2 regions of the Limosilactobacillus walteri genome follow, and region 2 is predicted to be linked to the other one. Evidence: predicted binding sites of a transcription regulator. Region 2 holds the regulator's gene; the other holds the start of a gene.
What was found. Region 2 encodes NrdR, which represses ribonucleotide reductase genes. Its sites were predicted from a motif close to ACACNATATATNGTGT; they were not measured.
Positions count from the first base shown of each region.

Region 1 (16,323 bases), on a different contig from region 2:
AGCTACCGCAATAAGCGAGTAAGACGAAATATCTTGAGCTAACGCATAACCTTCTCGACTAGCGTTTAAAATTGTTCCATCTAATTCTTCTTTCTTCGCATAAGCAATTGCATGAACAATTCCGTTAACTTGACCAAAACGCTCTTTAATTAACGAAAAAGCAGTTGCAATACTTTTATCCCTAGCAACATCACACTCTATTAAGTGACTCTCATCGTCAACTAACCGCTTAATTCCCTTCTTTAACCGTTCATTTTGATAAGTATAGATAATCTCCGCACCTTGGGCCGCCATGACCTTAGCACATCCCCATGCAATTGAGCGCCTATTAGCAACCCCCATTACAACAATTTTCTTGCCTGATAACAAATTTTCCATCTCAATCCTCTCTCTCTTAAAATTTTCGATACCGCATTTGACGCTTTGCGATTAGTTCTTCTGATGTCAGCTTTTGTAATTTAGATAATCGTGACCATAAAACCCGGTCAATATTTTGACATGTGACCTGATATTCTTCTTCATTTTCATCAATAATTCCCTCAATTATCTGTCTTTTTAATAATGCGGCGGGGGTCATTTGCATAACCTTGGCTGCTTCATCTGCCTTAGACGCATCTTTCCATAAAATAGATGCAAAACCTTCTGGCGAAAGGATTGAATAAGTAGAATAGTTAAGCATCCAAACTTCATCCCCACATGCCAGGGCTAACGCGCCGCCACTGCCGCCTTCACCATAAATCACCGTTATAATTGGAACCGGAATTTGACCTATTTTAAATATACTTTGGGCAATTGCTTCTCCTTGGCCACCCTCTTCAGCATCTTTACTCGGAAAAGCACCGGCAGTATTAACAAAACAAAGAATCGGTCGTTTAAATTTACCTGCTTGTTCAGCTAAGCGAACCGCTTTTCGATATCCACCAGGCATCGGGCAGCCAAAATGTTTAGCAATTTTATCTGGCAATGTCGATCCCCGCTCCGTCGTAATAACCGTTACTGCTCGACCATGAAATGTTGCAAGACCACCAATAATTGCTCCATCATCGCTGCCCAAACGGTCACCATGGAGCTCAGTAAAATCATCAAATAGATAATTAATGATTTGCTTTCCAGTTATTTTTTTACCGTTACGAGCTTTTTCAACAACCTGGATTGGACTAAGCGCAGTCATTGCGACCACCTCCAACTTTGATTAGCCACTCTAATTTTTCTTTTTCTTCTTGTCTTTTAATAATTGCATCAATAAAGCCGTGTTTAAGTAGATTTTCTGATGATTGTGTATCCTTAGGCAATTTTTCATGGATAGTCTGCTCAATTACTCGTCTTCCTGCAAAACCAATTAACGCATGTGGCTCCGCAAGAATAATGTCACCATCCATAGCAAAACTAGCAGTAACACCACCAGTCGTTGGATCCGTCAAAACGACAATATAAAGCAATCCAGCAGTATTATGATTAGCAATAGCTTGCGATATCTTGGCCATTTGCATCAAAGATAAGATTCCTTCTTGCATCCGTGCGCCACCAGAGGCAGTATACATAACAACCGTCTCATCTTGGGCAGTGGCATATTCAAATAAGCGAGTGATCTTTTCTCCCGCAACGGTACCTAATGACCCCATGATGAATGTCGGATCCATAATCCCGAGAGCAAATTTAGTTGTATTAATTGTTGCTTCACCAGTTAAAACCGCATCATTTAAGTTCGTCACTGCTTGAAGATTATTAATCTTTTCTTGATAACCAGGAAAATTAAGCGGGTCTTTGGTTTGAAGGTCACTATCAAATTCCACAAAATCATCGGTTAACCAACTCACCCGCTGCCGTGCAGTAATTCGGAAACCGTAATCACAATTAGGACAAACAGCATATTCAGTTAGTTGTTTTGCAAATAACGTATCACAACAATAAGGACACTTTATCCACATACGATCAGGAATCTTAGCATCGGCGCGCTTGTCGGCTTTTACATGACGCTCACTCAATGTATTATTTTGCTCATATAATTTCATGACGTCGTTTCATCTCCCTTCCAACGCGGTAAAAATGAATTTTCAAGAAAAGTGGTCGTTGCTTTTCCTTTTAAAAAGGTTAAATCATTAAGAATAGCCAAGTGGAAATTTTGGTTGGTCGTAATGCCCATGATAACCATCTCACTTAAAAGTCGTTTAATTTTTTCAATTGCTTCCATACGATCATGACCAAGGGCAATTACTTTTGCAATCATTGAATCATAAAAGGGAGTAACTTGGGCGCCAGGGTATAGGGCTGTGTCAATCCTCATTCCTAGATTACCAACTGGTAAATATAAATAGTTAATCGTACCAGTCATCGGCATAAAGTTTCGTTTGGGATCCTCTGCGTTAATTCGACATTCAATTGCATGTCCACGAATTTGAATATCATTTTGAGTAAACGGCAATGATTCACCAGCCGCGACAAGTACTTGAGCTTTTACAAGATCAATTCCAGTTACCATTTCTGTAACAGTATGCTCAACTTGGATCCGAGTATTCATTTCCATAAAATAGAATTTATGGTGATGATCCATTAAAAATTCAATTGTTCCGGTATTGTGATAATCAATTGAGTTGATGGCCCGTAAAGCAATCTGTCCTAATTCTTTACGCTGGGTATTAGTAATTAATTGGCACGGACTTTCCTCAATAACCTTTTGCTTATTGCGTTGCAAGGAACAGTCACGCTCTGGAAAATAAACCGCATTGCCAAAATCATCACGAAAAACTTGTACTTCAATATGTTTAACATTTTCCATGATCTTCTCTAAATACATTCGATCATCATCAAACGAAAGCTTAGCCTCGCTTTGTGCTGCTTCAAAGGATCGCTTCATCTGACGAGCATTTTCAATTCGGCGAATTCCCTTACCACCGCCACCTGCAGCAGCCTTTAAAAGGACAGGATACCCAATTTGATTAGCAACCCGTTCTGCTTCTGCCGAGTCGACAATATAGCTTTCACTACCAGGAATAACGGGCACACCCGATTTTTTCATTTGTTCACGAGCGTGTTCCTTATTTCCCATTAAATCAATTACAGATGCCTGGGGCCCGATAAAAGTTATTCCGCAATCAGCACACATAGTTGCAAACTCAGCATTCTCTGATAAAAAGCCAAATCCAGGGTGAATTGCCGTTGCTCCAGTACCGATAGCAGCTTCTAGAATATTTTTCTCATTTAGGTACGAATCTTGTGCCCGGGCAGTTCCTACACAGACGGCTTCATCAGCTAATTGGACATGGAGGCTTTCACGGTCAGCCGTAGAATAGATAGCAACCGTCTTAATTCCCAATTCCCGTAATGACCTAATAATACGAACCGCAATCTCACCGCGATTAGCAACCAAAACCTTTGAAAACATCTAAACACCTAACCAATCATAAAAGTTAATTCTGCTGTACATGCTCGCTCGCCATCAACAGTTGCAATTCCTTTTCCACCCCCAATGTGACCACGAATTTTCTCTAAATGAACCTCGAGTCTCATTGAATCTCCAGGACGAACTACCTTGCGAAATTCCGCCGAACGGATTCCACCAAAATAGGCAGTTTTTCCCTTAAATCTTGGTTCAGAAAGTAACGCTACTGCACCAGTTTGCGCTAATGACTCAACGATTAACGCACCGGGTAAAACAGGGTTGTCTGGAAAATGACCATTAAAAACTTCTTCATTAATAGTAACGTTACGTCGAGCAACTGCCATTTCACCAGGAACTAATTCTTCTACATAATCAATCAAAAGCATTGGATAACGGTGAGGGATAATTTTTTGAATTGCATTAATATCTAATACTTGATCAGCCATATTTAATCCTCCGAAACCGTAAATAACGGTTGTTCTACCTCAACTAGTTCTTCATTAGTAACATTAATGCCAGTTACTACACCAGTAAATTCACTTTTAATTTCAGTCATCATTTTCATTGCCTCAATTACACAAACAATATCACCCTTTTGAACATGGTCGCCGACATTAACATAAGCCGGTTCATTAGGTTTAGGTTGTAAATACACTGTTCCGACTAACGGTGCTTTGATTGTCTTATTAGTAGAAATGGCTGTATCATTGCTATCCGGTAGTACAGGCTCACTTTCCTTTGTAGATTGTTGCTTAACAATCGTTTGCGGATCATAATGGGACTGTTTGTTCTTGCTTAAGTACAGGTGAAAGTCACCATCTTGAATATTGAGCTCCCGCATATCGGAATCTTCAAAATTTTGCATCAAAGTTTGAATTTCTTTAAGCTCCAATTAAAAATCACTCCCATTTACGAAAAGCTAAAACCGCATTGTGACCACCAAAGCCAAAAGAGTTACTAATTGCATACGTTGCATCATGAATATCTTGATTTTCCTTAGTAACAAGATTAATTTGACATTCTGGGTCCTGTTCATAACAACCGACATTTACGGGCAACTTCCCTTTGGCTAAAGCGGCGACAGTTATAACCGCTTCAATCGCACCAGCGGCACCTAATAAGTGACCTGTCATTCCCTTAGTTGAACTAACACGTACCGCGCTGTCTTTACCAAATACTTGATTAATAGCTTTAGCTTCACCAGAATCATTAGCGTGAGTTGCCGTTCCATGGGCATTGATATATGTAACATCAGCAGGCTTAATTCCCGCTTCATTAATAGCTGCTTCCATTGCCCGAGCGGCTCCAGTTCCATTTGGGTCTGGGGATGTAATATGATAAGCATCCGAAGTAGCACCATAGCCAACTATCTCACCTAGAATATTAGCTCCACGTTCCTGTGCATGTTCCAGTTCTTCAAGGACTAATGTTGCACCACCTTCACCAAGTACAAAACCATTTCGATTGACGTCAAACGGCAAAGAAGCTTTGGTGGGATCAGTCGTTTCACTGAGTGCCGTCAATGCGGCAAACCCAGCAATTCCAATCTCATTAACTGATGCTTCTGATCCACCAGCAATCATTACCTTAGCTCGCCTTTCTTTAATTTGACGAAAGGCCTCCCCAATTGAATTAGTTCCTGTCGCGCAGGCTGTTACGATTGCGGTACAAATATTTTGAGCATTAAAGCGAATCGCTATATTTCCCGCTGCCATATTAGCAATCGACATTGGAACAAACATTGGTGAAATCCGCTTAGGACCCTTATCATGCATTTTGATAATCTGGTCTTGAATCGTTGTTAAACCACCAATTCCAGAACCATAAATTACTCCAAGGTCATAGGGATTGGTATTTTCATTATTAACCCCAGCCATCTCCATTGCTTCTACTGCACTTTGAATAGCATATTGAGAATACAAGTCCATTCGGCGGGCTGCTTTTTTCCCAACTACTGCTGCAGGGTCAAAATCATCAATTTCACCAGCAACAGTAATTCCTGTTGCAGCTGCATCAAATTTACTAATTTTCTTAATACCAGTTTTCCCAGCAAGTGAGTTAGCAACAAATGCTTCAACACCGTTACCATTAGGAGCGACTGCACCCATTCCTGTAATTACTACTCTTGGCATCCTATTCCTCCTAACTAATTACCACATAACTATATTGTCATCCCACCGTCCACGATAAGTGTTTGGCCGGTGATATATTCATTTTGTGCAAGAAATTTAATTGTACTGGCAACTTCCTGTGGAGAGCCTAACCGTTTTAGTGGGATTTTCTCTAAAATTTGTTTTTGAATGTGTTTTGAAAGGGTGGCAGTCATATCACTTTTAATCATTCCGGGCGCAACAGCATTACACCTTATTCCACGAAGGGCACCCTCTTGCGCAATAGTCTTCGTTAACCCAATGATGCCAGCTTTACTGGCGGCATAATTTGCTTGACCAGCATTACCATGAATTCCGATAATACTTGCTAAATTAATAATGCTTCCTGAACGTTGCTTAAACATTTTTTTGAGAAGTTGTTGCGTAAGCATAAAAGTTCCACGAAGGTTAACATTAAGAACATCATCAAATTCAGTAATTTTCATTCTAATTAATAACTTATCATGGGTAATCCCTGCATTATTCACTAAAATATCGATCTGGTTATATATTGACCATGCCGTTTTTGCTAGGCGTTTAACCGCTTCTTCATCAGCAATATCACCTTGAAGATAAGTATACTCAGCGCCGCTTGCTTTAAGTCGATCTTCTAATTTACTTGGTAAAGTTTCATGGCGACCATTAAGGATTACGTGACAACCACTATTAGCAAATAGTAAAGCTGTGGCTGCACCGATGCCACGACTGCTACCCGTTATGAAAACAACTTTATCTTTGAGATCCATACCGATACTCCTTTATAAATTTTTGGTAACTATCAAGGTCAGAGATATGACTCGTCTTTAATTGCGGACTTATTTGTTTAGCGAACCGCGTTAACGTTTTCCCAGGGCCAATCTCCAAAGTGGTATCTATTTGTTGGTGTTCAATTAAGTATTGAAGTCCCGCACCATAATGTGTCGGAACAGCTAACTGCCGCTCTAAAACCAAATTAATTGTCGCCTTTTCAAATGGCATAACTGTCGTATTACTAATAACCGGCAGCGTTGGGGTTATAAAGTTAACATTTTGAAGTTGCTGGTGCATTTTTTCCTGTGCTCCATTAAATAAGGGAGTATGAAAAGCACCGTTAACTTTCAAAACAACAGTGCGCTTTGCCAAGCCTTTTTGTTCAATCTGAGTAACTGCTTCTTGAACATCAGAAATAATTCCACCAATAACTAACTGTGCGGGGGAATTATAGTTAGCAACATAAATTTGTTTGCCTTTACTTCTAAGTTCATGACAAAGGTCTTCAATCTTATGAATCTCAGGATTTAGGATTGCTGCCAATGTACTATCAACCTTATCAGCGTCAGCTTGCATAAACTCAGCACGAGCAGTTAATAGTTGCATTCCGGCACTAAAAGAAATAGCTTTACTAGCAAATAAAGCCGCATACTCGCCAAGCGATAACCCGATCATTCCCTTTATTGGTAAGTTTGGTAAATCTCTTTCTAACATTCGGTAAATTCCATAACTAACAGCCACCAATGCTGGTTGAACATATTCTGTTTTATTTAACTCACCATGTTCATTCTTCATAATAGCGAAGAGATCAAGATTAATTAATTCGCTAGCCTCAGTAATAATCTTTGAAAAAAGAGAGTCGGCCATTAGCTCGACTCCCATTCCCGATCGTTGTGCACCTTGACCACTAAATAAAATTCCGTAACGCATATTATTTCTCGTCGAGTTGCTTTTTAACAAAGTTCACTACATCACCAATAGTCTGGATTCCTTCGTCAGCATCCAATTCAATATCGAATTTGTCTTCCAATTCATTCATAATTTCAAAGACATCTAAACTATCCGCATCAAGGTCATCCTTAATATTCGTGTCCATTGTAACTTTATCTTTATCTACATCTAGTTCATCAATAGTAATATTCTTTACAGTATCAAAAATTTCTTCTTCAGTCATAATAAAATCTTCCTTATATTTAATATTTTAGAATTATTGTACTAACACTTAATCCGCCACCAAAACCACTTAAAGCAATGATTTCACCACGTTTTACGACCCCAGCGTTTACACATTCTGCCAGCAAAATTGGTTCGCTTGCAGCTGCTGTATTTCCATATTTATCAATATTAATCGGAAACTTTGTTAGCGGCTGATTTAATTCTTTAGCAATTTGCCGAATTATCCGCACGTTGGCTTGATGAAGTAAAAAATGATCAATAACATTCAAATTAACATGAGCCGTTTTCATTGCTTGCTTAATGGAATTAGGCACTTCATGGGTAGCAAAACGATAGACATCACGTCCAGCCATCGAAAAGGTAGTCAGAGAAGTTTTATCTTTTGGGAAACCTGGTGCTATATTTGTTTGGCCAGCAATAATTTTATTACTGAGTTGGCCAAACGTCTGCCAGTGTTGTCCAAGAGTACCTGACGTTTTATCCTCACTTTTTTGTAAAAGGACCCCGCCAGCACCATCACCAAAGAGAACAGCGGTATTACGGTCATGCCAGTCAATTAATTTAGATAACACTTCTGCGCCAATTATCATTGCTGTTCTCATTTCCGAACTCCTCAACATTAATTCAGCGATATTATAAGCATAGACAAACCCTGTACAAGCAGCGGAAATATCAAATGCAATTGCGTTTCCTGCTCCTAGTAATCCCTGGACAATTGCTGCTGTTGATGGAGTGTAGGCATCAGGCGACATTGTAGCAATAATAATCAAGTCTACTTTGTCCGCACTAACTAAAGCCTTTTGTAACAGCTGTTTTGCAACCTTAAAGGCTAAACCTGACGTGTTCTCATCTTGACTTATGCAACGCTGACTAATTCCGGTTCGCGATTTAATCCATTCATCTGAGGTATCCATTAAAGTTGTTAATTCGTTATTAGTGACAACCTGTGGCGGTGTATAACTTGCAGTACTAATAATTTTTATATTTTGCACTAAGTTCACACATCCTTGTATTACGAATGCTGATCAACAAAGTCTTCAAGATTTTGCATCGCTTTTTTTATAACCTTAATTTCTTCAGCATTCATTCCCTTTAGAAAGCTTTTAACCATCATATTGTGGAAGGCGCGGTGAGCACGATATAAAAGACGTCCGCGTTTAGTTAAGGCTAAACGCGGACTATTCGGCGATCTTCTTGATCACGAATACGTTCAACATAGCCTTTCTTAATCAAACGATCTGTCATTGCTGTCATCGTCCCTGGTGTTAGATGGAGCTTTGCAGCAACTTGCGAAATGGTCTGATGATTATACATTGAGATTGCATCAATTGCATGCATTTCTTTAATCGTTAAATCATTAAAGTCACTTTTCCGCAACTCATTTTCTTCAATCCATAAAATCCCCGAGTAACTTTTAATAAGTCCCTTATTGATCTCAAGGTAATCCGTATCTTTACTCATAATGTATTTCTCCCTTTAATTTTATTTGGTAATACAAATAATTTGATATATCAAAATACATTATAAATGATAAAGACTTCCCATGTTAAATCTTTTCCTTACGCTCAGCAACAATGAAAACCAGTTCAGTACTACAAGCAGTTTTGCCATTAACAACCGCTTTAGCATCAACGATTCCCATTTTGGAACGAATCTTTTTCATTTCAATATGTAATTTTAAGACATCTCCTGGTCGAACCATTGCCCGAAATTTTGCATTATGAATTGCTCCAAGATATGCCGTTTTCTTATAAAAACGGGGAGATTTTAGTATCAAAATTGATGCTGCCTGTGCAAGCGATTCAATGATTAATACTCCTGGCATCACTGGATTTCCAGGAAAATGCCCACGAAAAAATGATTCATTAATCGTTACATTCTTAGTAGCAACGATCTTTTTTTCAGGAATCATGTCGTCAACATAATCAACATAGCAAATCGGATATCGGTTAGGAATCAAGTCCATAATCTCCTGTGCGACCATTTTTACCAAAAGATTCACCTGCCTTTAAAAATAGTTCAAATATCAAAACATTTGATGTTCAAATTATATAAAATAATATTTTGATTGTCAAACTATTTTATATAAAAAATAAGCAACTCATAGAACTAAATTAGCGTGAGTTGCTTATTAATGATGGATAGAAAAGTTTAGAAATACCCTTCTTGGTAAGGCTAAGAAAAAGACGGGATATTACATCCCGCCTGCTAGCTTAATTAAATTTTAGTACCAACCGTGTGATTGCCAGAATGATTGAGCAGCACTCCATGAACCATAACGGCTAGTTACGTATTGGTCGGCTACCCGTTCTTGGTTAGCTTCTGAGTAATCACCATTCAAGTATGATGCTGATAATTGGTATTTACCAACATATTGACCATTACGGGCACTGTAACTGCCACCAGATTCACGGGCCGCAATCCAAGCCTTAGCTGAAGCATCATTACCACTAACATTTGAGTTGTAATTCGTAGTTGTTGTGCTTGAAGCTTGTGGTTGAACTGGAGCACTACTGTAACTTTGTTGAGTAGTAGTTTGTTGTGGAGCCGCAGATTGTGCCGGTACTTGTTGCTGAGGTTGAGCTGATACCGGTGCTGCTGATTGCACTTGAGCGGCAGCTTGGCTAGCAACTACTGGTGCTTGACTAGGTTGTTGTGATTGTTGTGGTTGTTCTACAACAGCCGGTGCTTGACTTGCTGTTGGTAAAGTAGCTGCTTGTTGGGCAGTTGCTGGCGCTACTTGACCATTATCTTTAATTACTAATTTTTGACCAACGTAAATTAAATTTTTATTGGCAATGTTATTAGTTGAGGCTAATGAATCAACATAGGTTAAGTCGTGACCTAATTTGTAGGAAATACTTGATAAAGTATCACCACTTTGCACCGTGTATACAGAATCAGCATTAGCAGTAGTTGCAGTAGCGAATGTTCCCAAGGCAACAGCACCTGCTACGGCAGCAGTAATCTTCGCGATGTTCTTCGTTAACTTCATAAAGAAAAATCCCATCCTTTTCATAAAATTCGTTTCAATTAAGTAGTTATTTATTTGTTTAATTATTTAAGGTGTTGAGTTCTTATATCTCTCAACAGTTATTAATATACTCTCTTAAAATTACACGTGGGTTACCCTGTATTATCAATTTTGCCGTCTTTCGTAATATTTTGTAATAAATAAATTAATAATCACTTAACATTCATGGCTATCTTACTGTTATATCAGTAACTTAGGTATAACTAACTTCTTCCCATAATTGACCAAACTCTGTAATATAAACATAAATAAGCTGCTACTTTCATCTTAAATTTAATGAAGTAGCAGCTTATTTTTTCTTATTATGGTCTTTTTGTAACACTAGTGTAATCAAATATAGGCATATAGGTATTCTTTTCTACCGAACAAGTTTATCCCAAATTACAACTTCTCCTTGTTGCAATGACTTTGGAACATCAATAATGCGCTGATTTGAACTTCCCCTAAATTGAAGCGTTAGGTCTTTTTTGGCGAGAAGAAAACGGCCATCCACGAGGATATCAAGGTAGTGCAATAATTCAAGCTTGTCATCGGATTCTTTCATTAGCTCTTCCCAAGTATAGCCAGACCATGACCAAATATCTTTTTCATGACCAAACTCTTTTCTTACCCGTTTAACTATTCTTAAACAAACCTGGGTATTTAAAAATGGTTCACCACCTAAAAGAGTTAGTCCTTGAACATAACTTTGCGAAAGGTCCGTAATAATTTGATCTTCTAATTCTTGTGTATATGGTTGTCCATAATGGAAATTTTGTGCAGCTCGATTATAACAGCCTGGACATTTAAAAGGGCACCCACTGACATACAGACTACAACGCACTCCTTCACCATCAACAAAGTTAAATGGCTTATAGTCAGCAACATACTGTTGTGAGTAATCTTTAGCCAGCCATTCTTGTGGCTCAGGATTCCGTGGTAATTTAGCATCAACCATTATTTTTCCTCCTATATCAAAAGGCCTGCAACTCTAAGCCGAAACAGACCTTTTTTCTTCTATATAATATTAAATTTGATCACCGGTGATATCAGCATGAGCTTTTATATCCATTTGACGATTTCGTTCAAAGCTCGCTGCATTTTTTATCATCCCGGCGTCCATATGCTTTGCCCGGTGAATAATTTCTTCGTGCCGGCCATGAACCATTGGCCGTTGTTGAGGATTTCCTAGGTAGCCACATGTTCGCTTAACTACATCGCAAGTTGCTGGATCATGATTACCACATTGCGGACACCTAAAGCCGCGTGCAGTTGCTTCAAATTCGCCCTTAAAACCACATTTAAAACACTGGTCAATCGAAGTATTAGTTCCTAAGTAGCCAACATGGTCATATGCCCAATCCCACACCGCTTCTAAAGCCTTAGGATTTTGGCGGAGATTAGGATATTCACAATAGTGGATAAATCCTCCTGCAGCATATTTAGGAAAGTCTTCTTCAAAAGTAAGTTTTTCAAATGGTGTTGGATGTTTCCGCACATCATAATGAAAACTATTAGTATAGTATTCCTTATCAGTAACATCTTCGACACGACCAAATTTCTTAAGGTCATCTTGGCAAAAAGTGTCAGTCAATGATTCAGCGGGCGTCGAGTATAAACTAAAGTGATATCCCTCTTCTTCTTCCCATTTTGCACAAAGATCATGCATTGCTTTAGTAATTGCAATTGCAAAGTCATGGGCCTCTTTATTACTTTCCCAGTTTGATCCATAAAAAGTAGCACACACTTCGTATAAGCCAATGTACCCAAGTGAAACTGTCGCTCGACTGTTCTTAAATACTTCATCAACACTATCGGTTTTCTTTAGGCGCTTACCAAATGCACCATACATATAAAGAAGCGGGGCGTTCTCTGGCTTAGCTTCTTTTGTCCGTTTAATCCGATAATCAAGTGCAATCTTACAAATATTCATCTTTTCTTGAAAGATTTCCCAGAATAATTGCTTATCGCCGTGTGCCTCAAGAGCAATCCGTGGTAGGTTAACAGTAACAACCCCGAGGTTCATGCGTCCAGAATTAACTTCTTTTCCCGTTTCAGGATCCGTCCAGCCCTGTAAGAAAGAACGGCATCCCATGGGGGTCTTAAAACTACCGGTAATCTCTTTAATTTTGTCATACATTAATAAGTCAGGGTACATACGTTTAGTAGAACACTCAAGAGCTAATTGTTTAATATCGTAATTGGGATCCTCTGGATTAAGGTTCAAGCCGCGCTTAACAGTAAAAATCAACTTAGGAAAAATAGCAGTCCGATGTTCTTTTCCTAACCCTTTAATTCGGATCTCTAAAATTGCTTTTTGAATTTCACGGGAAATCCAACTCGTCCCCAAGCCAAAATTAACGGTAGTAAAAGGAGTCTGACCTTGACTAGAGTAAAGCGTATTAATTTCATATTCTAACGCCTGCATCGCATCGTAAATATCTTTTTTAGTTTTTTCCCGAGCAAATTCTTCGCGTTTTGCAGGGACAATCCATTTTTCGGCGTCCTTCATGTGTTTTTCATAATTAAGCTTAGCATATGGTTCTAATAATTGATCGATCCGATTAGCAGAACATCCGCCATACTGTAAAGAAGCGACATTAGCAATAATTTGTGACATTTGAGCGGTTGCCGTTTGGATTGAACGTGGTGAAGCTACCCAGGCATTCCCAATCTTAAATCCATGTTTAAGCATCTCGTCAAAGTCAATTAGACAACAATTGGTCTCGGGCGTCACCGGTGAGTAATCAAGATCATGCCAGTGAATATCACCTCGTAAATGGGCTTTGGCGACAATCCCTGGTAACATCCGTAGACCAAGAGCACGGCTAACAACCCCTGCTTCTAAGTCCCGTTGGGTATTAAAGACATGACTATCCTTATTGGCATTTTCGTGAACAACACGGGAATTACGGTCAAAAAGTTGTTCTAACTTATTTTGGGGATTAGTTGCCTCAGCAAATGCTTCTTCATCATGCTGACGATAGTCACGATAAACCTTAGCAAGTTCTTCATGGTTAGCATCAGTCAGCCCTTTTACAAAAAGATCAGCAATCGTTTCAGCACTAACCGTTGACTGATTAAGCAGGGCGTTAAAAATCGTTATGTAGACACTTTGCACCGTCTGCTCATCAGCATTGAGTGCTTGTAAGACAAGCTTGATCTTATAAGCGTAAAAGGGTGTCACTGTACCATCACGCTTAACCACTTGGACTCTGGTCAAACTATTAAGGTCGTTTTCATTAATTACTTGCACTTTCATCGTCATTTCCCCTCTCGAATATAACGACTACTATCATAGCTCAAAATACAACTTATAGAAAGAGTTGACTTTTAAAATACTATATGTTGTGGTTACTTATTTACAATCTTATTACTGAAATATCCAATTCTGATATAGCACGGCTAAAGTGAAGAATGTAAGACTGACGCTTTTTTTAGGACATTTAGTCAAAATTTTAATTCTTTATTTTCCAAATCATATTATCACTAAATAGAATTCGTAACTTTCATAAACGTCTAATCATTCGGCATCCTTAATAATCTTAAGCTATATCGTTAAGAATATTATTTATTCAAAAAAGAACTTACGAGCCCCAGCCATAATTTGCTAGACTAACCTTTGTGTGAATTTTGTATAAAAGAGAAGGAGTGTTTTCATTTATGGAAAATGCATTACAAGCCCGCCAAGCGGTTAGTCATCCAAAACTTGCGATGGTTAGTATGCTGCTTGGCGCTTTTGTAGGAATGTTTAGCGAAACATCATTAAATATCGCTTTGCCAAAATTAATGGCAGCTTTACAAGTTAATACCGCCACAATTCAATGGCTAGTTACTGGTTATATGTTGGTCATTGGGATTATCCTACCATTATCAAGCATCATCACTAAATGGTTTACGACCCGCCAAGTTATTATCTTTGCTCTCATCGACTTTATTGTGGGGGCTTGCATTTCAGCATTAGCTAATAACTTTTCAATTTTATTAATTGGCCGAATGATTCAAGGAATTGCAACGGGATTAATTCTTCCTTTAATGTTTGCAGTCGTCATGCAAATCTTCCCACCGAAAAAAATCGGGGCAGTAATGGGAATATGTGCCCTAGTAATTATGTTTGCCCCTGCCATCGGTCCAACATTAACTGGATTGATCTTAGCAAAACTGTCCTGGCAATGGATTTTTTGGTTATTTATTCCATTCTTATTAATTGCCTTATTTTTTGCAATTACTTCTTTAGAAAACATCGGTGAGTTGACCAAGCCGCACGTTGACGTCTTATCAATTCTTGAATCAGCAATTGGTTGTTCAGGAATCGTTATCGGAGCTAGTCTGGCAAGTCGTGATGGCTGGTTATCATTCTCCGTACTAGGTTCCTTGATTGTGGGGATCGTTGTTTTAGGACTATACGTATACCGACAACTGCATCTTGCGACTCCTATTCTGAATTTACGAATCTTCAAGACGCCAGCATTTGCTATCGGCTCATCATTAGTAATGTTAGACTTTGGAATTATTTTATCAATAATGTATCTTTTGCCAATGTTTTACCAAAATGGTCTCTTATTGCCAGTTGCCTTAACTGGATTGATTATGTTACCAGGAGGTATTATCAACGCACTAACTTCTGCTGTTGCTGGCCGCCTCTATGATAATATCGGAGCAAAGAAACCAGCTATCATTGGTTTTACCATTGCCTTAATCGGTGCGGTAATGTTAGCATTCACTAGTACAAATACTTCAATTGCTTATGTCATAATTGCTCATATTATTTTAATGATTGGTTGTCCCCTCGCAATGTCCCCATCACAGACAAGTGCGTTAAATGCCCTATCAGGGATGGAATCAGGGGATGGTAGTACAATTATGAACACCATGCAACAAGTAGTTGGTGCCCTCGCTACTGCTTTAGCCACTAGTTTCTTAGCCCTCGGAAGTGCAATGACGACTGGTTCCACGGCTTTCCGCTTTACAAATGGTTTCCATTACGGAATTTACTTTGCAATCGTCCTTATAATCGTTGCTATCGTATTAACATTTAAGATGCAAGATCAACAAAAATAAAATTGACAAGACCTGCAATATTCGGGATTTCCCAAACGTTGCAGGTCTTTTTTCTGTACTATTCACGAATAATCTTAAACGGCATATAACGATGATGCCGATGAGTTAAATAACGATTCATTAACTGCTGAAAAAGTTGCGGGTTTATTGTTGATTGTTGACTCAGTAGGTCAAATTTTTCCTCATCCTTTTCAACAGTATAAAAGCCAGTCTTAACAAATCCGTTTTTCGCATAAAATTGATGACGACGAATCCGTTGGCGATTATTTGTTGCTGCTGGATCAATTCTTTCAGTACTTAACGTTATTAACTTATTAGAATATCGCTTCTTGATTGCTGTTAATGTAGCACTACCATATCCTTTACTATGGTAGTACGGATCAATCGCTAGAAAGAAAATATAAGCTATTCGCTGATCAAACACCGTATAGAAGAATCCCACCCACTCATGTTGATCATAAATGCTACAAAATTCTGCTTTGCCAGCTTTGGCACGCATTTGCAAAAACGATAATGGCAATCGTTCATTCTTAGGAAAAACTGTCTGATATACATGATTAATTTTCTTAAAATCAGGCGATTTCGCTGCTACCTTTAAAACTTCAATCATCGTTACCATCCTTTCATTTTAAATAATCATATCGTATCTTATAGAAGATAGGCAATCGTTAGCTATTACTGACATGTTAGTTTATTTACAAGGTCACATAAAAAAATTCTATGAAATAGGTGAGCGGACGGATCATATTGTCCTAGCCCTAAACTAATAGCAATCAATCTTTTAAGATCCGCAG
Region 1 covers NZ_QORN01000040.1:11,488-27,810, forward strand. Annotated here, with positions in the region: gene fabI (enoyl-ACP reductase FabI) at 1-378, opposite strand, end outside; gene accA (acetyl-CoA carboxylase carboxyltransferase subunit alpha) at 395-1,171, opposite strand; gene accD (acetyl-CoA carboxylase, carboxyltransferase subunit beta) at 1,158-2,012, opposite strand; gene accC (acetyl-CoA carboxylase biotin carboxylase subunit) at 2,009-3,382, opposite strand; gene fabZ (3-hydroxyacyl-ACP dehydratase FabZ) at 3,391-3,825, opposite strand; gene DTK66_RS09110 (acetyl-CoA carboxylase biotin carboxyl carrier protein) at 3,828-4,271, opposite strand; gene fabF (beta-ketoacyl-ACP synthase II) at 4,279-5,511, opposite strand; gene fabG (3-oxoacyl-[acyl-carrier-protein] reductase) at 5,541-6,275, opposite strand; gene DTK66_RS09125 (ACP S-malonyltransferase) at 6,259-7,209, opposite strand; gene DTK66_RS09130 (acyl carrier protein) at 7,211-7,453, opposite strand; gene DTK66_RS09135 (beta-ketoacyl-ACP synthase III) at 7,473-8,447, opposite strand; partial or broken gene DTK66_RS09140 (MarR family winged helix-turn-helix transcriptional regulator) at 8,468-8,916, opposite strand; gene fabZ (3-hydroxyacyl-ACP dehydratase FabZ) at 9,002-9,439, opposite strand; gene apf (aggregation-promoting factor) at 9,680-10,450, opposite strand; gene nrdG (anaerobic ribonucleoside-triphosphate reductase activating protein) at 10,848-11,426, opposite strand; gene nrdD (anaerobic ribonucleoside-triphosphate reductase) at 11,496-13,730, opposite strand; gene DTK66_RS09165 (DHA2 family efflux MFS transporter permease subunit) at 14,132-15,529, shown strand; gene DTK66_RS09170 (GNAT family N-acetyltransferase) at 15,588-16,139, opposite strand.
Region 1: a site for NrdR is predicted at 13,807-13,822, ahead of nrdD (anaerobic ribonucleoside-triphosphate reductase). Genes of this name have one in related genera too.

Region 2 (16,323 bases):
TGCGATTGATAAGTCTGAATATCCGCGGACGGCGGAGCTAGAAAACCGTTGTGTGAATATTATTGCTGATCTTTGGCATGCGCAGCCCAATGAGGAGTATATGGGAACATCGACGGTAGGGTCATCAGAAGGTTGTATGCTTGGCGGGCTAGCGATGAAGTTTGCCTGGCGGCAGCGGGCAGAAAAATTAGGATTAGACATTAATGCCCACAAGCCCAATTTGGTAATTTCATCGGGTTATCAAGTCTGCTGGGAAAAATTTGCTACTTATTTTGACATTGAATTGCGAACAGTACCAATGGATGAGCAGCACCAATCTTTGAACATGGATAAGGTAATGGATTATGTCGATGAATATACGATTGGCATTGTCGGGATTATGGGGATTACCTATACTGGTCGTTATGATGATATTGCTAAGCTTAATGACCTAGTCGAAGAATATAATCAGACCACCCCTTATAAGGTATATATTCATGTTGATGCGGCTTCCGGTGGCTTTTATGCGCCGTTCATGGACCCGCAGATTAAGTGGGACTTTCGGTTGAAAAATGTTGTCTCAATTAACTCGTCTGGTCATAAATATGGGCTGGTCTATCCGGGGATTGGTTGGATCCTATGGCGGGATAAGAAGTTTTTGCCTAAGAAGTTGATTTTTAAAGTTAGTTACCTTGGTGGCGAATTACCGACAATGGCGATTAACTTTTCTCGTAGTGCTTCGCAGATTATTGGGCAATACTATAATTTTGTGCGGTTCGGCTTTAAAGGTTACCGAGAGATCCAACGGCGGACACATAATGTTGCTCGCTATTTGGCTACAGAGATTGCAAAACTTGGCTATTTTGAGATTGTTAACGATGGTGCCCACTTGCCAATTGTTTGCTATAAACTGAAAAAAGACGATCAACGCCAATGGAATCTTTATGACCTTGCTGACCGCTTACGGATGAAGGGGTGGCAGGTACCAGCATACCCCTTGCCAAAAGACCTTGATAAGATTGAAGTCCAACGGATAGTTTGTCGGGCTGACCTTGGAATGAATATGGCGTGTGACTTTATTGAAGATATGAAGCAATCAATCAATGAATTAAATAAGAGCCACCTTGTTGCCCATCCAACACATATACTAAAAAAGTATGGTTTTACCCATTAATTAAAGAAAAGATCCAAATATTTCGGAAATCCGAATATTTGGATCTTTTTGGTTAGTGTCGCGTAATTAATCGTTTTCGATACGTTTTAATTCTAACAAGCTGCCAGTGTATGCATCAGCAACGAATTCATATTCAACTTTTTCGCCATCTTCTAATCGGGAAATCCCGCCTTCATAGGCATCAGTCTTAACTGCAAAACGTTGAAAAGGAATTGCCTTATCGTTAATCCAACTACCAGTAACTGCTCCTTCGCTGGCAAAGTCATTTTTGACTAGCTTTAAAATACGATCAGCAGATACTTGACGATTTCCAAATAATTTACCAGCAATAAAACCAGCAATACCTGAAGCTCCAAGCGTAACTGGAATTATCCATGGATTAAGGGAGTTATTACTTGCATTCATATGATTGCTTCCTTCACTATTTTATTCGTTCCTAACTTTTTTACTTATTTTATCATTTTTAATTCTCAAAAGCCAAACATCTAATCTTCACAAGCAGATTACTTACAATTGATAAGAAGCATGGTATAATGTTGCTAAAATTATTTGGGGATGAGAACTTATGGAAAGATTACCACAACTAAACGAAGACCAGTTAGTAAAAACAATCGGAACAGGCAAAGTCGTCCTCTTTTTTACAGCGGACTGGTGTCCTGATTGCCGCTTTATTAAACCGGCGATGCCTGAAATTGAACAAGATTTTAGTGATTATACTTTTTATCAGGTTGATCGCGATGAAAATATTGATCTTGCTGCTGAGCTAAATGTTTTTGGGATTCCAAGCTTTATTGTCTACGATAACGGTAAAGAAATTGGCCGTTTTGTCAATAAAGACCGGAAAACAAAGCAACAAGTAGAAGATTTTTTGCGTAATTTGAAGTAAAATAGAATAGCTGTGAATAATTTGATAAAGGGACTGTATTTTTCAGCCTCCTTTATTGCTTTAAAATATGTTTTTCACGGTCTTCTTTTTGTGTCATAATATTAGACGGTAGATATTATATTAGAGAGAGGAATATTTGATGTTAATTTCAAGTTATAATCCCAAGGAATTAGGTGACATTTTAGTTGTCATTACCGCGCCTGATGCGGAAAATCAAGATACAAAGATTGCTGATGACGTAGCCCAAATTACATCAGAAAATGGCGACTTGCTTGGCTATAATTTTATGAATGCCAGCAAGATTTTACCAGAATTAACAAGTGAAAACGGTCAGGTCTTTTTAAATCCTACCCAAGTAGAAAAGTTAAATACAAAACTTAAAGAAGCGGGTTTTGATAAATTTTTAACAGCAGACGAAGAACCTAAGTTTGTGGTTGGTTATGTCGAAAAGATTACTGACCACCCTAAGTCTGACCACTTAAAGGTAACCCAAACGCGGATTGCTGCGGATAAGACCGTTCAAATTGTCTGTGGTTCACCCAATGTTGCCGAAGGAATCAAGGTTGTAGTTGCTCGTCCAGGAGCAATGATGCCTGATGGCAAGATTATTTGGCCTGGGCAATTAATGGGCGTTGATAGTGATGGTATGCTTTGTGGTTTCCGTGAGCTACGCATTAAGAACGCTCCTGACGAAAAAGGGTTGTTTATTATTCCTGATGAATGGCAGGAAGTCGGCGAGGCAGTTGACTTTGCTAAGGCGGATACTTTCTTCCCAGAAAAATAGCCCCAGCCGCTGATTTATCAGTGCGGTAATTATCAAGATTATATACTAAAGAGGCTGCGTTAATTTTCAGCCCCGATCATCATATTTTATTTTAAATTGAATTGTTGAAAGGAATTGGATTGATGGAACAAAAGACGTATTACTTTGTTGGCATTAAAGGGACTGGGATGGCCTCTTTAGCACGTATCCTTCATGATAAAGGACACCGAGTACTAGGTTCAGACATTGAAAAAGAAACATTTACACAAGCGCCATTACTACAGGCGGGAATTAAGATTTTACCATTTGATCCAGCTAACTTAGAATCAGGAATGATCGTTATTCAAGGAAATGCCTTTGACGATGATCACCCAGAGATTAAACGAGCACATGAATTAGGTCTCCAAATTTTAAGTTATCCTGAAGCTGTAGAAAAAGAAGTAAAAAACCATACCAGTATTGGGATTGCAGGGGCGCATGGCAAGACTAGCACAACAGCGCTCTTATCCCATGTACTAGCGGCAGTTGAGCCAACGAGCTACCTAATCGGTGACGGAGTTGGTAAGGGTAACGCGGATGCTCGTTTCTTTGTTTTTGAAGCTGATGAGTACCGTGACCACTTCCTTGCTTATCACCCGGATTACGCGATCATGACCAATATTGATTTTGACCATCCAGATTACTTTAAAGATATTAATGATGTTCGGGATTCATTTGAGACGTATGGCAAGCAAGTGCAACGAGCAATTTTTGCCTGGGGTGATGATCAGAACCTTCGTCAATTAAACGTTGACGTTCCTGTTTACTACTATGGAACAAACCCAGACGATGACTTTCGAGCTGAAAATATTCAACGAACACCAGCCGGTTCAACTTATGATGCATATTTCCGCGACCAAAAGCTGGGAACTTTTACTATCCACCTATATGGAGAACATAGCGTCTTGAATAGTTTGGCAGTTCTTGCCGTTGCTTACATGGAACATATGAATATGGATGAGATCAAGCAAGAGCTAGCTAACTTCAGCGGTGTTAAGCGTCGGTTTAGCGAGAGTGATATTGCTGATATGACGATTATTGATGACTATGCTCACCATCCAAGCGAGATTAAGGCGACAATTGATGCTGCTCGGCAAAAATACCCAGACCGACAGATTATCACCGTCTTTCAACCACATACTTATTCTCGTTTGGCAGCATATATTGATGGTTTTGCCAAGTCATTAAGTCGGGCTGACAAAACTTTTGTAACCCCTATCTTTGGTTCAATTCGTGAAAATGCCGGAAATGTTTCCAGTGCTGACTTAGAGCAACGGATTGATGGTAGTGAGGGGATTGATATGGATACGCTTGATAAGCTCCTTCAATACCATAATGCTGTAGTCGTATTTATGGGTGCAGGCGATGTTGAAAAGTACGAAGATAAGTACAAAGAATTGTTAAAATAATTAAAGATTTACTTGATTGGAATGGTAGCATTTGCTACCATTTTTGTAATAGTCAAATAAAGTCAAACTAAATATAGAAAGAGGGAGTCTTGATGAATAACTTTTCTCAAGAGCCAGGACGGCGGGTTGTTACCGATGCGGCTGGCTTGAATAGTTTCTTGACCCGGATGTACGGTAATATGACGCTTGCTGTTCTTGTATCAGCTTTTAGTGCTTACTTGACCATGGGTGTTTTCCGAGCCGCGGTCTTTGGATTCTTTAGTGCCCACCCAGCAATGGTCTGGATTATTTTACTCTTACCGATTGCCTTATCGATGGGAGTTAGTTTTAGCGCTACCCGTAATCCCGTTGGTAGTTTTATTATGTTAATGCTGGTAGCGGTAATATACGGGGTTGAGTTTGCAATTATTGCAGGCGTATACTCTGGTGCAAGTATTGCTTCTGCCTTTGTATCTTCGGCAGCAGTATTTGTAACAATGGCATTATACGGGACGTTTACTAAGCGTGATTTGAGTAAGTTTGGTGCTCACGCAATGGCTGCCTTGGTAGCATTGATGATCGCTTACTTGATCAATATGTTCTTGCAAAGTCCTGCTATTGCTTACATCTTCTCTTTCATTGCCGTTATTATCTTTACGGTTTTGACCGGATGGGATGCTCAAAAGATGAAGCAAATTTACATTAACTATGGGGATCAAGTTTCTGTCACCGGTTTAGCAGTCTTAGGTGCATTGCAATTGTACTTAGACTTCGTAAACCTATTTATCTCACTTCTCCAAATCTTTGGAATGAGTGACCGTAACTAAATAAAATAAGCGATCAGGCTTTGGGCTTGGTCGCTTATTTTATTCGGCGTTGTTTACTTTTGAATAACTGTAGGTAATACGAGCTATCAGTGACTAAGATTAAGAAAGTAGCAATCCAGATAGTTTTCATCCGGAAAAATGGCAGAAGCTGGGCAGAAATAATTGCCCCAATAGTAAAACAGACCACAATTGTAAAGTAGTTGAGGGCAACAGTTCGTTGGGTCCGGTCATGGTGAAAATAATATTCACTCCAAGCAACAGCAGCTTTTTTAACACTTCCGCTAGTGAAGACACTGTTATAACCTAGGCCTTCAATCTTACTAAAAGCAGCACTTTGCATTGCTAGTCCAAATGACACCGCAGGCACCATAATATAATCTGGAAAATCATCAGGAAGTAAGCCGATAATGGCGCCAACGATCAAAATCGGCAGGAGGCATACAACCCGCCAGTAATCTGTTTTTAAATGTGCATGGAGGATGCTAACCATTGCAAGCCCGATAATAAAGGCGATTAATGATCCTAAACGGTCGACAACGCCGAGAAAATTATGATTTGCTAGCGCGGCACTAAGGAAAATAATATTACCGGTTTGGGCAGCAGCCATGGTTCGTCCACACTTAATGTATGTAAATGCATCAATAAAGCCGCCGCTAAAAGTAAGCAGGAGGGCAAATAAGCGTGCTTCGGCTGGTTTTTGATAATTAATTAACTTATCCATAAAGTTCACTTCCAAGATAATGGCATTTATTTATAATTATAGCTTAATCTTTAGTCAAGTAACTAAACCATTGCGGCATTCTTTGGTACAATTACTATTAGCGATAGAAGGGCGGGAATTAAATGACAAAACAATTACTATTAATTGACGGAAATAGCATTGTTTTCCGAGCATTTTTTGCAATGCATAATCAGATGGATAAATTTACAAATAAGGACGGCTTGCACACAGCAGCTATCTATGGATTTAAGCTCATGCTTGATCATGTCTTACAAAACTTTAAGCCAGACGCAGCCCTCGTAGCATTTGATGCGGGGAAAGTAACGTTTCGGACAAAGATGTATGACGAATACAAGGGCGGTCGAAATAAAACGCCTAATGAGTTAACAGAACAAATTCCTTATGTGCGGGAATTAATTAAAGATTCGGGATTACATAGCTATGAGTTGGCTAATTACGAAGCAGACGACATTATTGGGACGTTAGCTAAGCAGGCTGACAATGCAGGTTACAAGACTTTGATTGTAACTGGTGACCGCGACTTGACCCAGTTAGCGAGCGAACATACGACAGTTGCTGTTACCCATAAGGGGGTTACTGATACTGAGCACTACACCCCAGCTCATGTTGAAGAAAAATTAGGGATTACGACACGCCAGATTATTGATATGAAGGCATTAATGGGTGATTCATCAGATAATTATCCAGGGGTTACAAAGATTGGTGAAAAGACAGCATTAAAGCTGGTAAAGCAATTTGGTTCTGTTGAAGAGCTATATGACCGGATTGATGAATTAAAGAAGAGCAAGATGAAAGAGCACCTGATTGAAGATGAAGCGATCGCTCGAGAATGTAAGACGTTAGCGACGATTCTGCAGGATGCTCCGATTAAGATTGATTTAGCCGATTTGACATATACAGGTCCGCAAAATGATGAATTAATTAAGTTTTACCAACAAATGGACTTTAAATCATTCTTGAAAAAGATGGACGCTGATGTAGCTGGTGAAGAAGATGATGCCCAGGTTGCGCCAGTTGAATATACGGTTTTAACAAAGGCTAATTTAAACGAATTAAACCAATTAAGAGATGAAGTGAGTTTCTATCTTGAGATGCCAGAAGCTAATTATCATACTTCACCATTTGCCGGCTTTGTGGTTGGTAAAGATGGGCACTGGTTTGCTAGTCGGGAGATGGACCTGCTTAAAGAAGCACCATTGAAGGAGCTGTTAACAAGCACGAAAATTAAAAAGAATGTTTTTAATGCTAAAGCCCAAATTATTGGTCTTCATCGATTAGGGATTAACCTCGAAAACATTGATTTTGATCTCTTGCTTGCCTCCTATCTCCTTAATACTAACGATAATAGTAATGACCTTGGTCAAGTTGCCCATGAGCATGATTATGATGATGTGCAGACAGATGAAGAAGTTTATGGCAAGGGGGCAAAACGGGCGGTACCGGATGACGATGAAGTCTTCTTCAGTCATCTTGCTAATAAGGCTCGTGCGATTGAAAACTTGCGAACAAATCTTTTTGCCAAACTTAATGAAAATGAGCAGATGCCCCTTTATACGGAAATTGAATTGCCATTAGCACGGGTCCTCGCTAAGATGGAGATTACCGGAATCCGTGTTGATGCACAGACGCTTAAAGATATGGGCAGCAAGTTGACAGAACGCCTATCGGAAATTGAGAGTCAGATCTACCAAGAAGCGGGAGAAGAATTCAATATTAATTCGACCAAACAGTTAGGACACATCCTGTTTGAAAAGCTTAAGCTGCCGGTTATCAAAAAGACCAAGACCGGCTATTCGACGGCGGTCGATGTATTAGAAAAATTAGCAGATAAGTCCCCGATTGTAGAACAGATTCTGGAATACCGCCAAATTGCCAAACTTCAATCTACTTATATTACGGGCTTATTGAAAGTGATTCATTCTAGTGATCAGAAGATTCATACTCGCTACTTGCAAACCTTGACACAGACGGGACGGTTATCATCTGTTGACCCTAATCTTCAGAATATTCCGGTTCGGTTACCAGAGGGGCGGTTGATCCGTAAGGCATTTGTGCCAAGTCATGAAGGATGGCAAATCTTTTCATCGGATTATTCACAGGTTGAATTACGAGTTCTCGCCCATATTACTGGGGATAAGAACCTTCAAGAAGACTTTAAAAATGGTGAGGATATCCATGCAAGTACCGCCCGCCGGATATTCCATCTTGGACCGGATGCCGAGATTGACCGTAATATGCGGCGCCGGGCAAAGGCAGTTAATTTTGGAATCGTCTATGGAATTAGTGATTACGGTCTTGCGCAACGGATTCATGTGAGCCGGGCAGAAGCGCATGAGTTTATTCAAAATTACTTCCACGAATTTCCGGGAGTTAAAAAATATATCAATGATACGATTGAGTTTGCTAGAAAGAACGGGTATGTTGAGACAATTACCCACCGGCGTCGGTACCTGCCGGATATTCATGCGAAAAGTTTTAGTAAACGGTCATTTGCAGAAAGAACGGCAATGAATACGCCAATTCAGGGAAGCGCGGCTGATATTATTAAAATCGCAATGATTCGGATGCAAGATGAACTAGTAAAACGGCATTTAAAGGCCAAAATGCTCTTGCAGATCCATGATGAATTAGTTTTTGAAGCACCAAAAGAAGAAATACCAGTATTGTCTGAGCTGGTCCCGAAAGTAATGGATTCAGCCGTCAAGCTTGATGTCCCGTTGAAAGTGGATAGCAAGTACGGTGACACATGGTATGACTTAAAGAAGTAGGAGGCGGTCAGATGCCAGAACTACCAGAAGTTGAAACTGTCCGTCGCGGCTTAATGAAAATTGCTGCTGGACGAAAGATTAATGCGATTGATGTCTACTATGGGAAAACGATTACTAACGATGTCGAAGAATTTCGTCAGGCATTGATTGGCCAGACGATTGAAAAAGTTGATCGGCGCGGGAAATATTTACTTTTCCGCTTTACTAATAATCTAACAATGGTTTCGCATTTGCGAATGGAAGGAAAGTATTATAACCAGCCAGTTGGCAGCTCAGTTGATAAGCATACTCATGTTGTATTTGAATTTACGGATGGCACTGAGCTTTGTTACCAAGATACCCGTAAGTTTGGGCGGATGACTTTAGTAAGAACTGGACAGGAAATGACTGTTGGCGGTTTAAAGACCATTGGTCCAGAACCGACTGCGGCAACATTTACGCTTGATTTCTTTAAGAATGAATTAAGAAAAAGCCGTGGAAAGATCAAGCCGTTCTTACTTAACCAACGCCACGTGGCAGGTTTGGGTAATATCTACGTGGATGAGGTTTTATGGATGACTGGCATAAATCCTGAGCAGCCAGCTAATACCTTGACTGATGAAGAAGTTGCTGCTTTACGCAAGAATATTATTAGCGAACTGGCAACTGCAATTAAGTATAAGGGGACCACGGTTCATAGCTTTACTAATGCCTTTGGAAATGCGGGAGCCTTTCAAGACCGGTTGAATGCATATGGTCATGCTGGTGAAGAATGTCCGCGGTGTGGAACAAAGTTAGTAAAAATCAAGGTTGCCGAACGTGGCACCACCTTCTGTCCTCATTGTCAACCGCTAAAGGAATAGGAAAATGACAAAAATAATTGGTTTAACTGGTGGGATTGCAACTGGAAAGACAACGGTTAGTACAATCTTACGACAAGCCGGAATTCCGGTTATTGATGCGGACCAAGTTGCCCGCCGAGTTCAAATGCCTGATTCTATCGGTCTTACACGGATCGTAAAAGCATTCGGTCCAGATGTTCTTTTACCGACTGGGGACCTCAATCGTCCAGCTTTAGCTAAGATTGTTTTTAATGACCAACAAGCCCGACAAAAACTTAATGACATTCTTCAACCATTGATCTGGGATGAGATTTTTGCCCAGGTAACAGCCTTAAAAAAACAACAAATTCCATTAATAGTGCTTGATGTTCCACTCTTGTTTGAACAACATTATGATGAAGAATGTGATCAGGTGGTGGTTGTTTATACGACTCCGCAAATTCAGCTTGAGCGGTTAATGGCTCGTGATCATTCTTCTGAAAAGGCGGCACGAGCACGAATTGCTGCCCAGATGCCGTTAACAACCAAAATAGCGCGTGCTGACTATCAAATTAATAACGATGGCGATCAGGTTGCCTTGCAAAAACAGGTTGCATCCTTAATAAATCAGCTAAAAAGCAAGTAAAATATGATAAAATAAAGTACTTATACTAAAAAGGAGGGGGACGCATTGCGCTGTCCGCATTGTCACAAAAACGGGTCACGAGTTGTCGATAGCCGGCCAAGCGAAGATGGCAGCTTTATTCGTCGTCGTCGTGAGTGTATTCATTGTGGCTTTCGTTTTACAACCTTTGAACGGTACGAGGAAACACCTTTACTTGTAATAAAAAAGGACGGGACAAGACAGGAGTTCAGTCGCCAAAAGATCTTAAATGGAATTGTCAGATCTGCTGAAAAACGACCTGTCAGCATGGAACGTTTAACAAAAATTACAGATAAAGTTGAGAAACAAGTTCGTAGTATTGGGGAAAGCGAAGTTTCAAGTCAAATTATCGGTAAATTTGTGATGAATGAATTAAAAAACGTTGATGAAATTGCTTATATTCGTTTTGCGAGTGTTTACCGCCAATTCAAAGATGTCGATGCTTTTATGAATGAGCTTGAATCAATGGTAAAGGCGGAACATAAAAAATAAAAAGAGGGGGCTGTAAAATGACTGTTGCAACAACTCTTGACCCACAAGCAGGGTATGTTGTTACTGCTAGTCCATCATTTATTGAGTTTAACGATCAAACATTTGCGGCATTTTATCAGCCAATCCTTGGGCCGGTTGCCTTTAGTCTTTTTTATGCTTTAAAGGCCCGGTTGCGATCACGCCCCACGCTGGCCAGCCGAGTGATGCAAAGTGAGTTGTTAGCACAGCTTAATACTGGCGGCCGTCAAGTTATAGAGGCATTGCATCGGTTAGAGGCTGTTGGCTTAGTTCAAACCTATTTTCAACATGATGAGGTTGGGGATGTTTATGTCTATGAATTACAATCAACGCTCTCGCCGGAGAAATTTATTGCTGACAATTTATTAAGCATCCTTTTGCTTGAAGAAATCGGTGAAAATGCTTTTGATCAGTTGGTTGCCCAGAGCCGGCAATTTAAATTGGTATCTACTAATACCGTCTTAACGAATATTAGTCACCATTTTTTTGATGAATTTCATGTTAATTCACGATCTATTACAACCACCCCCGAGGCCATTGCGAATGCTCGTAAACAGACATCAGTCGAAAAGCAACCGTCATTAACTACTGATATGGCTGATGATTTTGATTGGTCGACGTTGATGAGTTTACTTGCCAACCAGCCAATTGTCAGTACTGACTTGGAGCATAATCGTGAATTGATTCTTGTTGAACACCAATTATACGGAATTGATGAACCAACAATGAAAAAATTGATTTTACGTTCAATCAATCTTAAAGACAATCATTTTGATTCGCAAAAATTTAAACGCATTGTTGCCTCGACTTATAATGTGGTCTACACGCAACCAGCAAAAGTAGCAGAAAAAGACAATCCACCAGTCGATAAAGCTGATGGTCAATTGACAAGCAAGGACCGCCAACTTTTAAATACGGCTAAGGAATATGCACCAATCGAGTTTCTCCAAGACTTAAAAGCGCAGATTGGTGGTTATGTGACTTCGGGTGAGCGCCATATCTTGACTCGGTTAGTCGAAGAAGACAAACTGCAACGAGATGCAATTAATATTTTAACGTGGTACGTCATTGGCGACCGTGGCAATTCTACCCTGAGTGCTAATTTTGTCGATGCCATTGCAAATAATTGGCTCCGTAACGGGATTGTAACGGGGAGCCAAGCCCTCATTCAGTTGAAAAACTTTAACAAGCAATCGCAAGAAAAGAAAAAGCAGCCAGTAGCAAAGAAAAAGAATTGGCGGAAAACAATTAATGAGCCAATGCCGGAATGGAGCAAGAAAAAGGAAAGCGAGCTGATGAAGAAAGCTTCCTCGCAAGAAATTACTAAGCTCCGCGAGCGGATTGCCAATCGTAAGAAAAAACAATAAAAAGGAGGCGGCAACGATGCAATCACTTAATAAAACTCTGCAAGAACTAATGCGTGGGCAAAATATTGCTGGTAATATTCAGCAGACTATGAATCAAGTTTATGCAGATAAAGATGTTCAAACTTTTTTAAACAATAATCGTGATCGCCTTAGTAAAGAAGCAATAAAACGGGGAGAATCAAAACTTTACGAATTTTTCCACGAAAAGCAGCTGATCAAAAAGGGTGTGCCGACCGTAGCTCCTGGATATTCTCCCCAGCTAATAATTAGTGCTGGGCAGATTGATGTTACCTATGTTCCGACAAAACAATTAATAGAACAACAACGCCAACGTCATATTCAGCGACTGGTAAGTTCAATTAACATGCCAAAATTTATAAAAAATGCATCTTATGATGATTACTATTTAAATGAGGACACCCAGACCGATACACGAACAAGGGCAATTCAGGCGGCAATGGATTTTACTGATAATTATCATAAAGACCAGTTTCAGCCTGGCTTATATCTTTACGGAAAATTCGGTGTTGGTAAAACATACCTGCTTGGCGCCATTGCTAATGAGTTAGCTAAGGCCAAAGGAGTAGCAACGACAATGGTTCACTTCCCTAGCTTTGCCGTTGAGATGCGAAATTCGATTAAGCAGAATAGCACAGGTCAAAAATTAGATGCTATCAAACGGGCACCGGTATTAATGCTGGATGACATTGGTGCCAGCGCAATGTCGACCTGGGTACGTGATGATATTCTTGGCGTTATTTTAGAGTATCGAATGCAAGAAGAATTGCCGACTTTCTTTAGTTCTAATTTCTCAATGAACGAGTTGCAGGACAATCATCTTGCAATAAACTCTCAGGGAGATAATGAGCCGTTAAAAGCCGCAAGAATAATGGAACGAATTAAGTTCTTATCTCGTGAAATTGAAATGGAAGGGAAAAACTTGCGGGAAAAGGGATAAACTCCTTGACATTAAATTGGTTATTTAGTAAGCTAGTAAACGTTGAAAGAAAAAGCAGAAGCACCCGCTTCTCGCCTAGGTGATATCGATCGCCGGGCTGACGAGATGAATGATGATTAGAACTATTACTATATAGTCATTATTATGAAGCGGGGTACATTTGTGCCTCGCTTTTTTGCTTGATCTTTCGCTAAAAAAATTGGAGGTGCGTTGCCATAGCACAAGATATGATTGTCAATAACGGTATTCGTGCACGTGAAGTGCGGTTAATCGGTCAAAACGGTGAACAATTAGGCATTAAGTCTAAGCGAGAAGCACTACAGTTAGCAGAAGAGGCTAACCTTGACCTAGTATTAGTTGCACCTAAGGCACGCCCAGCTGTTGCCCGCATTATGGATTACGGGAAGTACCGTTTCGAGATGCAAAAGAAAGAGCGTGAAGCTCGTAAGAAGCAAAAGACGATAACGGTTAAGGAAATTCGCCTTAGTCCATCAATCGATACCAACGACTTTAATGTTAAATTAAAGCGTGTTCGTAAGTTTATCGAAAAGGGTGACAAGGTGCGGATTTCACTACGTTTCCGTGGTCGTGCTATCACACATAAGGATATCGGTCGTGACATGATTGAACGAATGGCTGAAGAAACTTCAGACATTGCCACTGTTGTCCAACGTCCGAAGATGGAAGGGCGGAGTATTTTCTTGACTCTTGCCCCAGCTGCTGATAAAGCAAAAAATTAATTTAAGAAGGTAGGAATTAGTTATGCCAAAGATGAAGAGTAACCGTGCTGCTGCAAAGCGTTTTAAGCGTACAGCTAATGGTGGTTTCAAGAGTGGTAACTCATTTACCAGTCACCGTTTCCACGGTAAGACTAAGAAGCAACGTCGTCAATTACGTGGTTTGAGCATGATGGACAAGACCAACGTAAAGCGTTACAAGAAGTTATTACCATTTAAGTAAACTTCAGAAAAATAACTATTTAAGATACGTAGGAGGATTTCAACATGCGAGTTAAAGGTGGAACTGTTACGCGTGCACGTCGCAAGCGCATTATGAAGTTAGCAAAGGGTTACCGTGGTTCAAAGCACCGTCTTTTTAAGACTGCTAAAGACCAAGTAATGAAGAGTTACACTTACGCTTTCCGTGATCGTAAGGTCAACAAGCGTAAGTTCCGTGAACTCTGGATTGCACGGATTAACGCTGCTGCACGTATGAATGATATTAGTTACAGTAAGTTAATGCACGGTTTAAAGCTTGCTAACATCGATATTAACCGGAAGATGTTGGCTGATTTAGCTGTTAACGATGCTGATGCATTTAAGGCACTCGTTGACGAAGCTAAGAAAGCTCTTAACTAAGCCTAAATACTATTTGACCGCTTGTGGTGCGTATGCATGATGAGTGGTCTTTTTTTAGTTGCGTTCCTGTTAAGACACAGGATATAATTAAATACTAGAACATTTAGTCGGGGGTAACCGATTATAATAAAATTTTGATGAGGTGCAGCTTTGCTAGAGATATTTAAACCAACATGGATGGTCAATACAATCTATTCTGTTTCACCTGCCCAATTAAAAGAGCAGGGGATTCGGGCTGTTTTTAGCGACCTTGACAATACTTTGATTGCTTGGAACAACCCTAATGGAACTCCAGAATTAAAGAAATGGATGAAGGCTTTACATGAGGCTAATATTCCATTAATCGTTATTTCTAATAATAGTAAGGAACGGGTAGCCAAAGCAGTAGATAGTTTGGACTTACCATTTGTTTCTCGCTCATTAAAACCATTAAGCTTTGGAATTGATCGTGCACGAAAAAAGCTTGGCCTAACCAAGAATGAGGTAGTAATGGTGGGCGACCAGCTGTTAACAGATGTTGCGGCAGCTAATCAAGCCGGTATTCGTAGTATTTTGGTGCGCCCATTATTGAATACTGATAAATGGGATACGCGGATTAATCGTTTCTTTGAACGGCGTGTTTGGAAACAATTACTAAAAAAATACCCAGATTTAAAATGGCAGGAGGATTTGAATGACTGAACAAGAACAACAAAATGAGGAATTACGCTGTATCGGCTGTGGAAGCATTATCCAGACTGATAATCCAAATGGTTTAGGCTATACGCCTAAGTCTGCTTTAGAGAAGGGCAAGGAGACAGGGGAGTTATATTGTCAGCGCTGCTTCCGCTTGCGCCATTACAATGAAATTGCCCCTGTTTCGTTAACTGATGATGATTTCTTACGGTTATTAAACCAAATTCGGGATGCTCATGCCTTAATCGTTTATGTTGTCGACATCTTTGATTTTAATGGGAGCCTTATCCCCGGATTGCACCGGTTTGTTGGTGATAATCCAGTATTACTAGTTGGCAACAAAGAAGATTTGCTTCCACGATCACTTCGCCGTCCTAAGCTGCGAGATTGGATTCGTCAACAAGCTAATTTAGCGGGGTTACGACCAATTGATACAGTTCTTGTTTCAGCTAAAAAGAACCACCAAATTGACCACTTACTCGATGTGATTGAAAAATACCGTCATGACCGTGATGTGTATGTTGTCGGGGTAACAAATGTCGGCAAGTCAACATTAATTAATCAAATTATTAAGCAGCGGACAGGAGTAAAGGAATTAATTACGACCTCACGGTTTCCAGGGACGACGCTTGATAAGATCGAAATTCCATTAGATGATGGTCATATTTTAGTCGATACTCCGGGGATCATCCATCAAGAGCAAATGGCCCATGTATTATCACCGAAGGATCTGAAGATTGTAGCTCCCCAAAAGGAAATCAAGCCTAAGACATACCAGTTGAATGATGGGCAGACGTTATTTCTTGGTGGAGTTGCCCGATTCGATTATCTGCACGGCCAAAGAGTTGGAATGGTCGCATATTTTGATAACAACCTTCCGATTCATCGAACAAAACTAAGTAACGCGGATAGTTTTTATGCTAAGCACTTAGGTGACTTATTAACACCACCAACGGCAGATGAAAAAGATGATTTTCCGCCCCTTGAACGATACGAATTTCATATTAATGAGAAAAGTGATGTTGTTTTTGAAGGACTCGGTTGGATTACAGTACCAGCAAAGACAACAGTTGCAGCCTGGGTACCGAAGGGCGTTGGTGCCTTAGTTCGACGAGCAATGGTTTGATTTTTTAATATTTGAAAGGAAATATTTATGCAATTAAGAGGAAAACAAAAGCGATTTTTGCGTGCACAAGCTAATCATTTACAACCACTATTTTCTGTTGGCAAGGAAGGATTAACGGATAACTGGCTTGCTCAGTTAGATGGGGCGCTTGACCGTCGTGAATTAATCAAAGTTAGTATTCTCCAGAACTCTGATGTAACAACTGATGAGGTCCGCCAATTAATTGAAGAGAAGACTTCAATTCAGGTTGTTCAAGTTATTGGTCGAGTTTTAGTATTATTTAAGGTTTCAGCAAATAA
Region 2 covers NZ_QORN01000037.1:33,267-49,589, reverse strand. Annotated here, with positions in the region: gene gad (glutamate decarboxylase) at 1-1,153, shown strand, start outside; gene DTK66_RS08870 (PepSY domain-containing protein) at 1,220-1,558, opposite strand; gene DTK66_RS08865 (thioredoxin family protein) at 1,719-2,039, shown strand; gene ytpR (YtpR family tRNA-binding protein) at 2,179-2,823, shown strand; gene murC (UDP-N-acetylmuramate--L-alanine ligase) at 2,946-4,250, shown strand; gene DTK66_RS08850 (Bax inhibitor-1/YccA family protein) at 4,343-5,056, shown strand; gene DTK66_RS08845 (YoaK family protein) at 5,091-5,777, opposite strand; gene polA (DNA polymerase I) at 5,900-8,566, shown strand; gene mutM (DNA-formamidopyrimidine glycosylase) at 8,578-9,408, shown strand; gene coaE (dephospho-CoA kinase) at 9,413-10,012, shown strand; gene nrdR (transcriptional regulator NrdR) at 10,058-10,522, shown strand; gene DTK66_RS08820 (replication initiation and membrane attachment family protein) at 10,540-11,907, shown strand; gene dnaI (primosomal protein DnaI) at 11,924-12,865, shown strand; ribosomal protein L20 leader region at 12,912-13,050, shown strand; gene infC (translation initiation factor IF-3) at 13,093-13,605, shown strand; gene rpmI (50S ribosomal protein L35) at 13,628-13,825, shown strand; gene rplT (50S ribosomal protein L20) at 13,870-14,223, shown strand; gene DTK66_RS08795 (YqeG family HAD IIIA-type phosphatase) at 14,374-14,904, shown strand; gene yqeH (ribosome biogenesis GTPase YqeH) at 14,897-16,024, shown strand; gene yhbY (ribosome assembly RNA-binding protein YhbY) at 16,052-16,323, shown strand, end outside.